DNA from 2 places in the Dyella sp. SG562 genome. Region 2 is predicted to be linked to the other one. Evidence: predicted binding sites of a transcription regulator. Region 2 holds the regulator's gene; the other holds the start of a gene.

Region 1 (5,522 bases), on a different contig from region 2:
GCTCGCCCACGCCCACGCGCAGCGGCCGCGCCGGGTCCCTGCCCACGTCGAACAGCGCGCCGCCGCGCAGCAGTTCGAAGCGGCGTTGTGCCTGGCCGTAGCGCACCGCCACCGCGCTGGCGCGGTCCAGCTGCAGCAGGGTGCCGTCGTCCAGCGCGACGTCGCGTACCTCGCCAGCGGAGGTATAGACGTCCATCGGCGCCGGTGCCTCGTGCAGGAAGGCCGCGCCGCCGATCAAGGCAACGGCCACGGCGGCGATGGCCTGCTGCCACCATGGCGTGCCGGCGCGGCGCACCGGTGCGGCGGAAGGCGCACGCGGCAGCAGCGGACGCAGCTGCACCACCGCACGCTCGGTGGCGGCGAGGTCGGCCAGCTCGGCGGTATCCAGGGCATCGAGCGCGGCGGCGGCGCCCAGGTCGCCGTGCAGGCGCGCCATGCCGATGTATTCGGATACATGCAGCGGCGACTGCCGCAGCCAGGCGAGGAAACGCGCGCGCTGCGCGGCATCCAGCCCTTCGCGCTGGTCCAGGTACCACTCGGCCGCCTGCTCGGCGGCACGGCGCAGCAGGCGCGGGTCGATGGCGTCAGTCATAGCGCGCCATCCCGACGCGGCACGCGGCCAGCGCCTTGACGATGTATTTCTTGACCATGTTCGAGGAGACGCCCAGGCGCTCGCCGATCTCGCGGTAGCCCAGTTCGTCGCGGTAATGCATCACCAGCACCGCGCGGCAGCGCGGGGTGAGGCGGGCGATCAGTTCGCCGAGCCGTCGGCGGCGCAGCTCGCGGTCCACGCCGGCGGCGGCCTCGCAGGGCGTGGCCAGGCGTTCCAGCACGTCTTCCAGCGCATCGCCGTTGACCGGCGCGCGCTGGCGCAGGGCGGCGTGCTCGCGCAGCAGGTTGGAGGCGATGGTGAACAGGTAGGCCTCGGGATTGCGGATGTCCTGCGCCCCGTGCCGGTCCGCGCGCAGCAGGCGCAGGTAGACCTCCTGCACCAGGTCCTGCGCATCCCAGGCATGCGCGGTGCGCCTGAGGAAATAGCGGTTGAGGGTGTCGCGCTGTTCCTCGAACAGGCGCGACAGCCCGGCGGCGGGGTCGGTCACGGGCGCTCGCGGCGCGGAGTGTGGACGCGGGACGCTAGTGCGTGGGAGTGACGATTGTGTGACGACGTGCGGGACGGAACTCTTCTCCCCTCCGGGGAGAAGATGCCGGCAGGCAGATGAGGGGCCGGGGCTCGCCAAGGCGTAGCGACAGGGCGGGGCTTGCTTACTGCTTCTGCTTCATCGCTCCGCCCGCCCCCTCACCCCAGCCCTCTCCCCGAAGGGGAGAGGGGGTTGGCTGCGCGGGGCCTGGGGGGTCACGTGCCCGAATGAGGGATGACGGGCTAGGATGGCGGGCGTTGTTCGCGGGCGATGGATGAAGCGCATTGTTGGTGCAAAATCGCGATTGATTTAGCGCCTTAAAGGTGCAAAGCGACCATCGCCATTCACGCAATCCTTACGCAAGTAACTGATCCGGCTTGGCTCCTTCCGCTGGCATGGAGCTTGCCAAAGAGCGAGTTGTTTCCACGTCCCCATCTATTCGAGGTTCGTCATGTCCGCCCAGAAAGTGCTCGACCTGATCCAGGAACACGACGTCGAGTTCGTCGACCTGCGTTTCGCCGACATGCTCGGCAAGCATCACCACGTCACGTTCCCGGCGCACACCATCGACGAGTCGACCTTCGAGGACGGCAAGATGTTCGACGGTTCCTCGATCGCCGGCTGGAAGGGCATCAACGAGTCGGACATGATCCTGCTGCCCGACCCGGACACCGCCTACCTCGACCCGTTCAGCGGCCACACCCAGCTGGTCCTGCACTGCGACGTGCTGGAGCCCAGCACCATGCAGGCCTACGGCCGCGACCCGCGCTCGATCGCCAAGCGCGGCGAGGCGTTCCTGAAGTCCACCGGCATCGCCGACACCGCCTTCTTCGGTCCGGAGCCGGAATTCTTCATCTTCGATTCCGTGCGCTGGCAGAACGACATGGGCCGCGTGTTCTACGAAATCGGCTCCGAAGAAGCCGCCTGGTCGTCGCGCTACAAGTACGAGGACAACAACACCGGCCACCGTCCGGGCGTGAAGGGCGGCTACTTCCCGGTCAGCCCGGTGGATTCGCTCGGCGACCTGCGCGCCGACATGTGCAAGGTGCTGGAGTCGCTGGGCCAGGTGGTGGAAGTGCACCACCATGAAGTGGCCAATGCCGGCCAGTGCGAGATCGGCGTGAAGTTCAACACGCTGGTGCAGAAGGCCGACGAACTGATGACCATGAAGTACGTCATCAAGAACGTGGCGCACCAGAACGGCAAGACCGCCACCTTCATGCCCAAGCCGATCGTCGGCGACAACGGCAGCGGCATGCACGTGCACCAGTCGCTGGCGAAGGACGGCAAGAACCTGTTTGCCGGCGACCTTTACGGCGGCCTGAGCCAGACGGCGCTGTGGTACATCGGCGGCATCTTCAAGCACGCCAAGGCGATCAACGCCTTCGCCAACTCCACCACCAACAGCTACAAGCGCCTGGTGCCGGGCTTCGAAGCGCCGGTGATGCTGGCGTACTCCGCGCGCAACCGCTCGGCGAGCTGCCGCATCCCGTACGTGTCCAACCCGAAGGGCCGCCGCATCGAAGTGCGCTTCCCCGACCCGATGAACTCCGGCTACCTGGTGTTCACCGCGCTGATGATGGCCGGCCTCGACGGCATCATCAACAAGATCGACCCGGGCGCGCCGGCCGACAAGGACCTGTACGACCTGCCGCCGGAAGAAGAGAAGAACATCCCGCAGGTGTGCTCCAGCCTCGACCAGGCGCTGGACGCGCTGGACAAGGACCGCGACTTCCTCAAGGCCGGCGGCGTGTTCACCGACGACTTCATCGACGCCTACATCGCGCTGAAGATGCAGGAAGTCACCCGCTACCGCGCCAGCACGCATCCGCTGGAGTTCCAGATGTACTACGCGCTCTGACCGGCGCAGAAATCTTTGCAGGCATGGAACGGGCGCTTTGGCGCCCGTTCTGTTTTCAGGACGCGGCGGTTGCCGTGGCGCGGAAGCGCATGACCACAATCGCCACCGCGCCGAACAGCACCACCGCGCTGCCCGCGAATACGCCGCGCGCACCGCCCGCGTCGAAGATCACGCCGCCGATCGCCGCGCCCAGGCTGATCGCCAGCTGCACCGCCGCCACGATCAGGCCGCCACCGCTTTCGGCCTGGTCCGGCACCGTGCGCGTGATCCAGGTGGACCACGCCACCGGCACGCCGCCGAAGGCCATGCCCCACAGCGCGATCAGCGCGGCATGCGCCGCCGGCACGCGGCCCAGCGTGACCAGGCCGATGGCGATCAGGCCCATCAGCAGCGGCATGCCCAGCAGCATCGCGCGCAGGTTGCGTTCCAGCACCAGGCCGGCCAGCGAAGTGCCGACGAAGTTGGCGGTGCCGAAGCCGAGCAGGATCGCGGACAAACCGCCCACGCCGACGCCGGTGACGGTTTCCACAAACGGCCGCAGATAGGTGAAGAACGCGAAGTGGCCGGTGAACACCAGGGTGCAGGCGAGCATGCCGCGGCTCATGCCGGGGCGCTGCAGCACCTCGACCAGGGTGCGCAGGCGCGTGGTACCGGTGGGCGCCATCCGCGGCAGCGTCACCAGCTGCCACACCAGCGTGAGCAAGCCCAGCAGCACGGCCAGCAGGAACACGTTGCGCCAGCCGATCAGCGCGCCGAAGTAACTGCCCATCGGCGCCGCCGCGATGGTGGCCAGCGACACGCCGCTGAACATCAGCGACAGCGCGCGCGGCACCAGGTGCTCGGGCACCAGGCGCATGGCGGTGGCTGCCGACATGGTCCAGAAGCCGCCGATGGCGATGCCCAGCAGCACGCGGCCGGCCAGCACCGCGGCGAGGTTGGGCGCGTAGGCCACCAGCAGGTTGGAAACGATCAGCAGCACCGAGAACGACACCAGCACCCAGCGCCGGTCGATGTTCCGCGTGGCGGCCGAAATCAGCAGGCTGGTGATCATCGCCACCACCGCGGTGGCGGTTACCGCCTGGCCGGCCACGCCTTCGGTAATGCCCAGGCTGGCGGCCATCGGCGTCAGCAGGCTGGCCGGCAGGAATTCCGCCGTGACCAGGCCGAACACGCCCAGGGTGAGCGAGAACACCGCGCCCCAGGCGGGCTGTTCGCGCGTCTCGCCGCGGGTGGTCAACTGTATGCCTCCGTCCATCGTGCGTTCCGTTCTCGGGTATGGGGGAGGCACAGCGTAGGAAAGTACAGCCGGACGGTCTATGATGAAGAATCTTTCGATCTTGATCGATCGTCCGGATCGCCATGGATATCCAGCCTTCCACCATTCCTCACGACCTGGCCAGCGAACTGCTGCTGGGCATGCGCCTGGTCGGCGTGCAGTACCGCCGTATCGAGGTGTCGCCGCCGTTCGGGCTGGCCTTCGGCGAGGAGCCGGAGCGGGCGCAGTTCCATTTCGTGGCGCGCGGGCCGGTGTTCCTGCGCAGCCCCGGCGGGGTCATCCATCGGCTGGATACCAGCGCCGCGGTGCTGCTGCCGCGCGGCGGCGCGCACCAGTTGCTGTCGAGCGCGCAGCCGGAACAGCCGTGCAGGGACATCGCCACCCTCAGCGCCACCGAGCTGTGCCCGACCGTGCGCGGCTGCGCCGACGTCGGCGTCTGCCAGGGCGAGCGCACCCTGGTCTTCAGCGGCTGCATGGAATTCGATCTCGGCGGCATGCAATCGCTGGTCGCTGCGATGCCCGAGGTGATGCTGGTCGGCACCCTGCTGGACAGCAACCCGGAACTGCGCGCGATGCTCGACGCGATGGAGCGCGAATCGCTGGCGCCGCGCGCGGGTTCGGCCGGCATCCTGGCGCGGCTGGCCGACGTGGTATCGGCTTTTATCGTGCGCGGCTGGGTGGAGTGCGGCTGCGGCGACGCCAGCGGCTGGGTGGAAGCGCTGCGCGATCCGCGCCTGGGCAAGGTGCTGGTGGCGCTGCACCGCGACCCGGGCCGCCAGTGGACGGTGGCGGAACTGGCCGCGCAGATGGACAGCTCGCGCTCGGTGTTCGCCGAACGCTTTCTCGCCGTCACCGGCATGACCCCGCTGCGCTATCTCACCGAACTGCGCATGCGCCTTGCCGCGCAGTGGCTGGCGCGCGACCGCGAGCCGATCGAGAGCGTGGCCTACAAGCTGGGCTATGGTTCGCTGGCCGCCTTCAGCCGCGCCTTCAAGCGCGTGGTGGGCCGGCCGCCCGGCGCGCTGCGCGCGCATGCGCCGGGGGAATCCAGGAACGCCAAGGAGTCCACCGCATGACACGCACCGCCATCGCCATACGCCACGTGGCTTTCGAGGATCTTGGCCTGCTGGCGCCGATGCTGGCAGAGCGTGGCTATGCGGTGCGTTATCTGGAGGCGGGCATCGATGCGATCGACGCCGGCGTGCTGGATGCGGCCGATCTGGTGGTGGTGCTGGGCGGGCCGATC
Region 2 (5,522 bases):
CTAAGTAAGGATTGAGCCTTCATCACTCGAGCTCGCGATGGAAGGTGAGGGCGCCTTCGTGCCGCGCACGGTAGTGGGCGGCAAGCCGCTCCACCAGGTAGACCGAACGATGCCGCCCGCCGGTGCAGCCGATCGCCACGGTGACGTAGCTGCGGTCGTCCGAGGCGAAGCGCGGCAGCCACGCGTCGAGCCAGCGCACGGTGTCGTCGAAGTATTCCTCCACCAGCGGCTGCGCTTCCAGGTATTCGCGCACCGGCGCGTCCTTGCCGGACAGCGGCCGCAGGCGCGGTTCCCAGTGCGGATTGGGCAGGCAGCGCGCGTCGAACACGAAGTCGGCGTCCAGCGGCAGGCCGCGGCGGTAGGCGAAGGAGGTGAACATCAGGGTCAGGCCGTCGGTGGCCTGGGCGTAGTCGGTGGCGATCAGACGGCGCAGCTGGTGCACGTTCAATTCGCTGGAATCGATCACCTTCTCGGCGATGGCGATCAGCGGACGCAGCAGCTTGCGTTCCTCCGCGATGGCGTCGGACAGCGACAGGCCCAGCACCGAGAGCGGATGGCGCCGGCGCGTTTCGGAATAGCGCTTGATCAGCACTTCGTCGCGGCAGTCGATGAAGACCAGGTGCACCTGCACGCCCGCCGCCGCCAGCTCGGACAGCACGGTGGGCATGCGCAGGAAATCCTCGCCGCGGTTGCGCACGTCCACGCCCACCGCGATGTTCTGGCGGCGCCCGGCCACGGCGCCGTGGCTCACTGCGGCCACCAGCTCGGGCAGCAGGGCGGTGGGCAGGTTGTCGACGCAGTAGAACTCCAGGTCTTCCAGCGCGCGCAGCGCGACGGTCTTGCCGCCGCCGGACATGCCGGTGAGCACGATCAGGTGGATCGCGTCGGGCTGGTGGATGTCGGAAGTCAGGAAAGCATTGCTCATGCGTGTCACCACGGGGGCAGGCGGCGCATCTGGTGGGCCTGCCGGTCGATGAAGGTCTGGGCGGGATCGATGCCCTTGCTTTTCAGCATATGGTTGCGCACCGCCGCTTCCACCAGCACCGCGAGGTTGCGGCCGGGCGCGACGGGAATGGTGATCATCGGCACCGCCACCTCGAAGATGTCGCGGTGGCCGACGTCGCCGGTGAGGCGGGTGAGGCCGTCGGTGTCCTCGCCTTCGCGCATGGGCTTCAAGTGCACCACCAGGCGCAGGTACTTGGACGGCTTCACCGCGGTGTGGCCGAACATCTCGCGCACGTTGAGCACGCCCAGGCCGCGCACTTCCAGAAGATCCTGCAGCAGCTCGGGGCAGGTGCCGTCGATCACGTCCGGCGCGATCAGAGTGAATTCGGTGGCGTCGTCGGCGACCAGGCGGTGGCCGCGGCTGATCAGTTCCAGCGCCAGCTCGCTCTTGCCGGAGCCGGATTCGCCGGTGATCAGCACGCCGATGGAGAACACCTCCAGGAACACGCCGTGCAGGGTGACCTTCGGCGCCAGCATGCGCGCCAGGTGGTACTGCATCCAGGTGAGCAGCTCGTGGCCGCGCTTGGAGCTGATCCACAGCGGGGTGTTGGTTTCCTCGGCCACCTCGCGCAGGTCGGGGGGAATGGCCTGGTCCTTGGTGACGATCATCGCCACCGGCTGGTAGGCGGCGATCTTGTTGATCGCTTCCCAGCGCTGGCGCGAATCCAGGGCGTCGAGGAAATTCAGCTCCTCGGTGCCGATGATCTGGATCTTGTTCGGATAGATGACGTTGAGATAGCCGATCAGCGAAGGACGCCGCGATGCGGTCACGCCGCGCTCGAGCACCCGCGATTCGCCGCGCATGCCCGCCACCCAGCGCAGGGCCATGCGCTCGTGCACGCCATCGTAGAGTTGTCGGGCGGTAAGCCGGTCCAAACCGAATCCTTTGCACCGCGTGATGCCCGGCAGGGGCCGGCGGCGATGGCGCACATTGTGCCAGTTCGGACGGTTTGGTGCGCCGCAAGACGGCACGGGCTGGGGCCGGGCTTGGGAGCGGCCCGCCCCGGCGGGCGGGGCGGGCCGGCGAGGTTCAGCCGTACTGGCGTTCCTCGCGCACTTCGCGCTGGTGCTTGTCGCACACCTTGTCGCGGTGCTTGCGCAGCTGCGCCACCAGCTTGTCGAACATGTTGTCGATGGAGACGTACATGTCCGATTCGGTGGCTTCCGCGTGGAGCGGTGCGGCGCCGGGGACTTTGAGCGTGCCTTCGCAGCGTTGCTGCAGCTTGTCGACGGAGAGGACGACGCTCAATTCGAGGAGTCTGCTTTCGAGGCGGGTAAGTCGCTCACAGTGGCCGTTCACGCGTTCGCGAAGGGCCTGGGTGATCTCGATCTTCTGGCCGCTGAGCTGGACTTGCATGGTGCGCCTCCTCTGGTACTGCCGCATGACGCGGCGTGGGTCGATGCGCCGGTGCCGGATGGTCGCCGACACATCACAGTCATCTCTTGGTATGGGGACGCTTTCCATCCCGCCAAGTTCCCGTCCAGGCGCACTTGCGCGCTGGTCAACCTGCCCGCTGGCGCTCGCTGGAGCTGGGAATTCGCATGGCCTCCCGATATTTGGCGACCGTACGGCGCGCCACCTGGATGCCCTTGCGGTGCAGTTCCTCGGCGATGGCCTGGTCGGACAGGGGTTTGCGCGGGTCTTCCGCGTCGATCAGCTTGCGCAGCATGGCCTGGATGGCGGTGGCGGATGCACTGCCGCCGTCTTCCGTGGACACGCCGCTGGAAAAGAAGTGCTTCAGTTCGAAGGTGCCCCGCGGCGTATGGATGTACTTGCGGGTGGTGACGCGGGAAATGGTGGACTCGTGCATGCCCACTTCCTCGGCCACCTCGCGCAGCACCAGCGGATGCATGGCCTCGGGGCCGTAGTCGAGGAAGGCGCTCTGCCGGCGCACGATGGCCTCGGCCACCTTGAGCAGGGTCTCGGCGCGCGATTCCAGGCTCTTGATCAGCCAGCGGGCCTCCTGCAGCTGGCCGCGCATCCAGCTGGCGTCTTCGCCGCGGGCCTGCGCGATGAGGTTGCAGTAATGCTGGTTCAGGCCCAGCCGCGGCTGGCAGTCGGGATTGAGGCTGACGCGCCAGCGGCCGCTGTCCTTGCGCGCGTAGACGTCGGGCGCGACGTATTCCACCGGGGTGACGTCGAGCGCGGCGCCAGGGCGCGGGTCCAGGCTGCGGATCAGCATGGCCGCGGCGTGGGTTTCCTCGTCGCTGGCGCGCAGTCGGCGCGACAGGCGGGCGATGTCGTTGCGCGCCAGCAGCTCAAGCTCGCTGTCGACGATGCGCAGCGCCAGCTCGCGCTGAGGCAGGTCCGGATCGAACTGCTCCAGCTGCACGCGCAGGCAGTCGCGCAGGTCCAGGCTGGCCACGCCGGTAGGATCGAAGCGCTGCACCTGGCGGCGCACGGCGTCGACTTCCTCGACGGTGGCCTTGAGGTCGGCCGGCACCGCGGCGGTGACCGATTCCAGCGTCTCGCCCAGATAACCGTCCGCATTGAGCGCATCGATGATGATCGCGGCGATGGTGCGCTCGCGCAGGCTCATGTGGGTGAGGTTGAGCTGCCACAGCAGGTGTTCCTGCAGGGTCTCCGGCGCGGCGTTCTGCGGTTCGAAGTGGTCCTCGTCGCCGCCGCTGCTGCGGCTGCCGCCGGCGGAGGAGAAGTCGATGGGTTCTTCGGCGTTGCCGCCGGATTCGCTCCAGTCGGCCGGCTCGTCGCCGCTGTCGCCGTCGTTGGCGGAGGTGGCGGCCTCGGTGGGAGCGTCGAAGGTGGCGGCCTCGCCATCGCCTTCGCTGTCGCCCTCGTTGGCGGCGTCCTCGGAGAACTCCAGCAGCGGGTTGCTCTCGGCGATCTGGCGCAGCTCGGCCTCCAGCTCCAGCTGCGACAGCTGCAGAAGGCGGATCGCCTGCTGCAATTGCGGCGTCAGGGTGAGCTGTTGATTGAGGCGAAACTGCAGTCCGGGTTTCATGCCACTGTTTTGAATGAGCCCAAAGGCTTGGATGAGCTTCGGGTCATCCTAACCCCTAGGGGGAGGAGCGGCCATAGGTTCCCGCCGATCCTCGCGTAGGCCGAATGGCTGAATGTGACGGCGCGCGCACCGCGGCCATCAGGAAAGCCTTATAGCCTGAATTCGCGGCCCAGATAGACCTCGCGTACTTTCTCGTCGGCCAGGATGTGCGCCGGCGTGCCGCGCGACAGCACTTCGCCGTCGTTGAGGATGTAGGCGCGGTCGCAGATGCCCAGCGTCTCACGTACGTTGTGATCGGTGATCAGCACGCCGATGCCGCGCTCCTTCAAGTGCCGCACGATGCGCTGGATCTCGCCCACCGAAATAGGGTCGACGCCGGCGAAGGGTTCGTCCAGCAGCATGTAGCGCGGCTCGGCGGCCAGCGCGCGGGCGATCTCCACGCGGCGGCGCTCGCCGCCGGAGAGGCTGATGCCGCGCTGGTCGGCGATGTGCGCGATCTTCAGCTCGTCGAGCAGGCTTTCCAGTTCGGTGGCGCGCTGCTTGGCGCCGAGGTTCTCGCGCAGCTCCAGCACGGCCATGATGTTGTCGGCCACGGTGAGGCGGCGGAACACCGACGGTTCCTGCGGCAGGTAGCCGATGCCCAGCTTGGCGCGCGCATGCATCGGCAGGCCGGTGATGTCGTACTTGTCGAGCTTGATGGTGCCGGCGTCGGCCTCGATCAGGCCCACCACCATGTAGAAGCAGGTGGTCTTGCCGGCGCCGTTGGGACCGAGCAGGCCCACCACCTCGCCTTCGCGGATGGAAAAAGCGAAGTCGCGCACCACCTGGCGCGCGCGGAAGCGTTTCTGCAGGCCTTCGGCGGACAGCATCGATTACTTACCCGCGGCCGAAGCCGCCGTGGCCGGCTTGGGGGCCGAACTGGCCGGTGCCGGCGCGGCCGGCTTGGCGGCGGGCGCCGCGGCGGCCGGCTTGGGCTTGGGCAGGAAGGTGCCGTGAACCAGGCCGTCGCCGCCGGACTCGCCGGTGATCAGGCTGGTGTCGGTGTTGTAGGTGATCTTGTCGCCGTGGAATTCACCGCGGCCCTGCTGGGTCACCTTGGCGTTGCCGGTGAGCACGGCGATGCCGTTGATGTTGTCGTAGTCGAGCTGGGCGGCGTCGCCCTGCATCAGGTTGTTGTTCTCGTCCAGCTGCTGGATGTGCGCCTGGCTGCCGGTGACCACCACGCGCGAGATCTGGGTGTCCTTGTCCAGGTAGACCTTGGCCTCGGCGCCGGTGATCAGCAGGGTGCCCTGGGTCAGCTTCACGTTGCCGGTAAGCGTGGTGATGCTGTTGGGCGCGTTGTAGGCGTTGGTCGACTTGGCGGTGAAATTCATCGGCTGGCTGCGGTCGTCCTTCTTGGCCAGCGCAAGGGCCGGCAGCAGGGCGAGGGTGGCCAGCGCGAACAGGAGGCGGCTACGCATGAGGTCAGGACTTCCGTTTGCGCGGCGGGAACGAGCCGTGGCTGTCATCGAGCAGCTCCAGGTGATTGTCAGTGAGGTTGGCACGCATGCCGAC

What was found. Region 2 encodes sigma-54, which starts transcription at its own class of promoters, with help from an activator protein. Its sites were predicted from a motif close to TGGCACGNGCNTTGC; they were not measured.
Region 1: a site for sigma-54 is predicted at 1,531-1,545, ahead of glnA (type I glutamate--ammonia ligase). Genes of this name have one in related genera too.

What each region holds. Positions count from the first base shown of each region.
Region 1 covers NZ_JAAOYS010000002.1:58,247-63,768, reverse strand. The annotation lists gene FHW84_RS03785 (FecR domain-containing protein) at 1-592, opposite strand, end outside; gene FHW84_RS03780 (RNA polymerase sigma factor) at 585-1,100, opposite strand; gene glnA (type I glutamate--ammonia ligase) at 1,591-3,000, shown strand; gene FHW84_RS03770 (MFS transporter) at 3,056-4,255, opposite strand; gene FHW84_RS03765 (AraC family transcriptional regulator) at 4,360-5,352, shown strand; gene FHW84_RS03760 (glutamine amidotransferase) at 5,349-5,522, shown strand, end outside.
Region 2 covers NZ_JAAOYS010000007.1:131,200-136,721, forward strand. The annotation lists gene rapZ (RNase adapter RapZ) at 23-925, opposite strand; gene hprK (HPr(Ser) kinase/phosphatase) at 931-1,881, opposite strand; gene raiA (ribosome-associated translation inhibitor RaiA) at 2,036-2,362, opposite strand; gene FHW84_RS14245 (RNA polymerase factor sigma-54) at 2,508-3,968, opposite strand; gene lptB (LPS export ABC transporter ATP-binding protein) at 4,118-4,837, opposite strand; gene lptA (lipopolysaccharide transport periplasmic protein LptA) at 4,841-5,428, opposite strand; gene lptC (LPS export ABC transporter periplasmic protein LptC) at 5,433-5,522, opposite strand, start outside.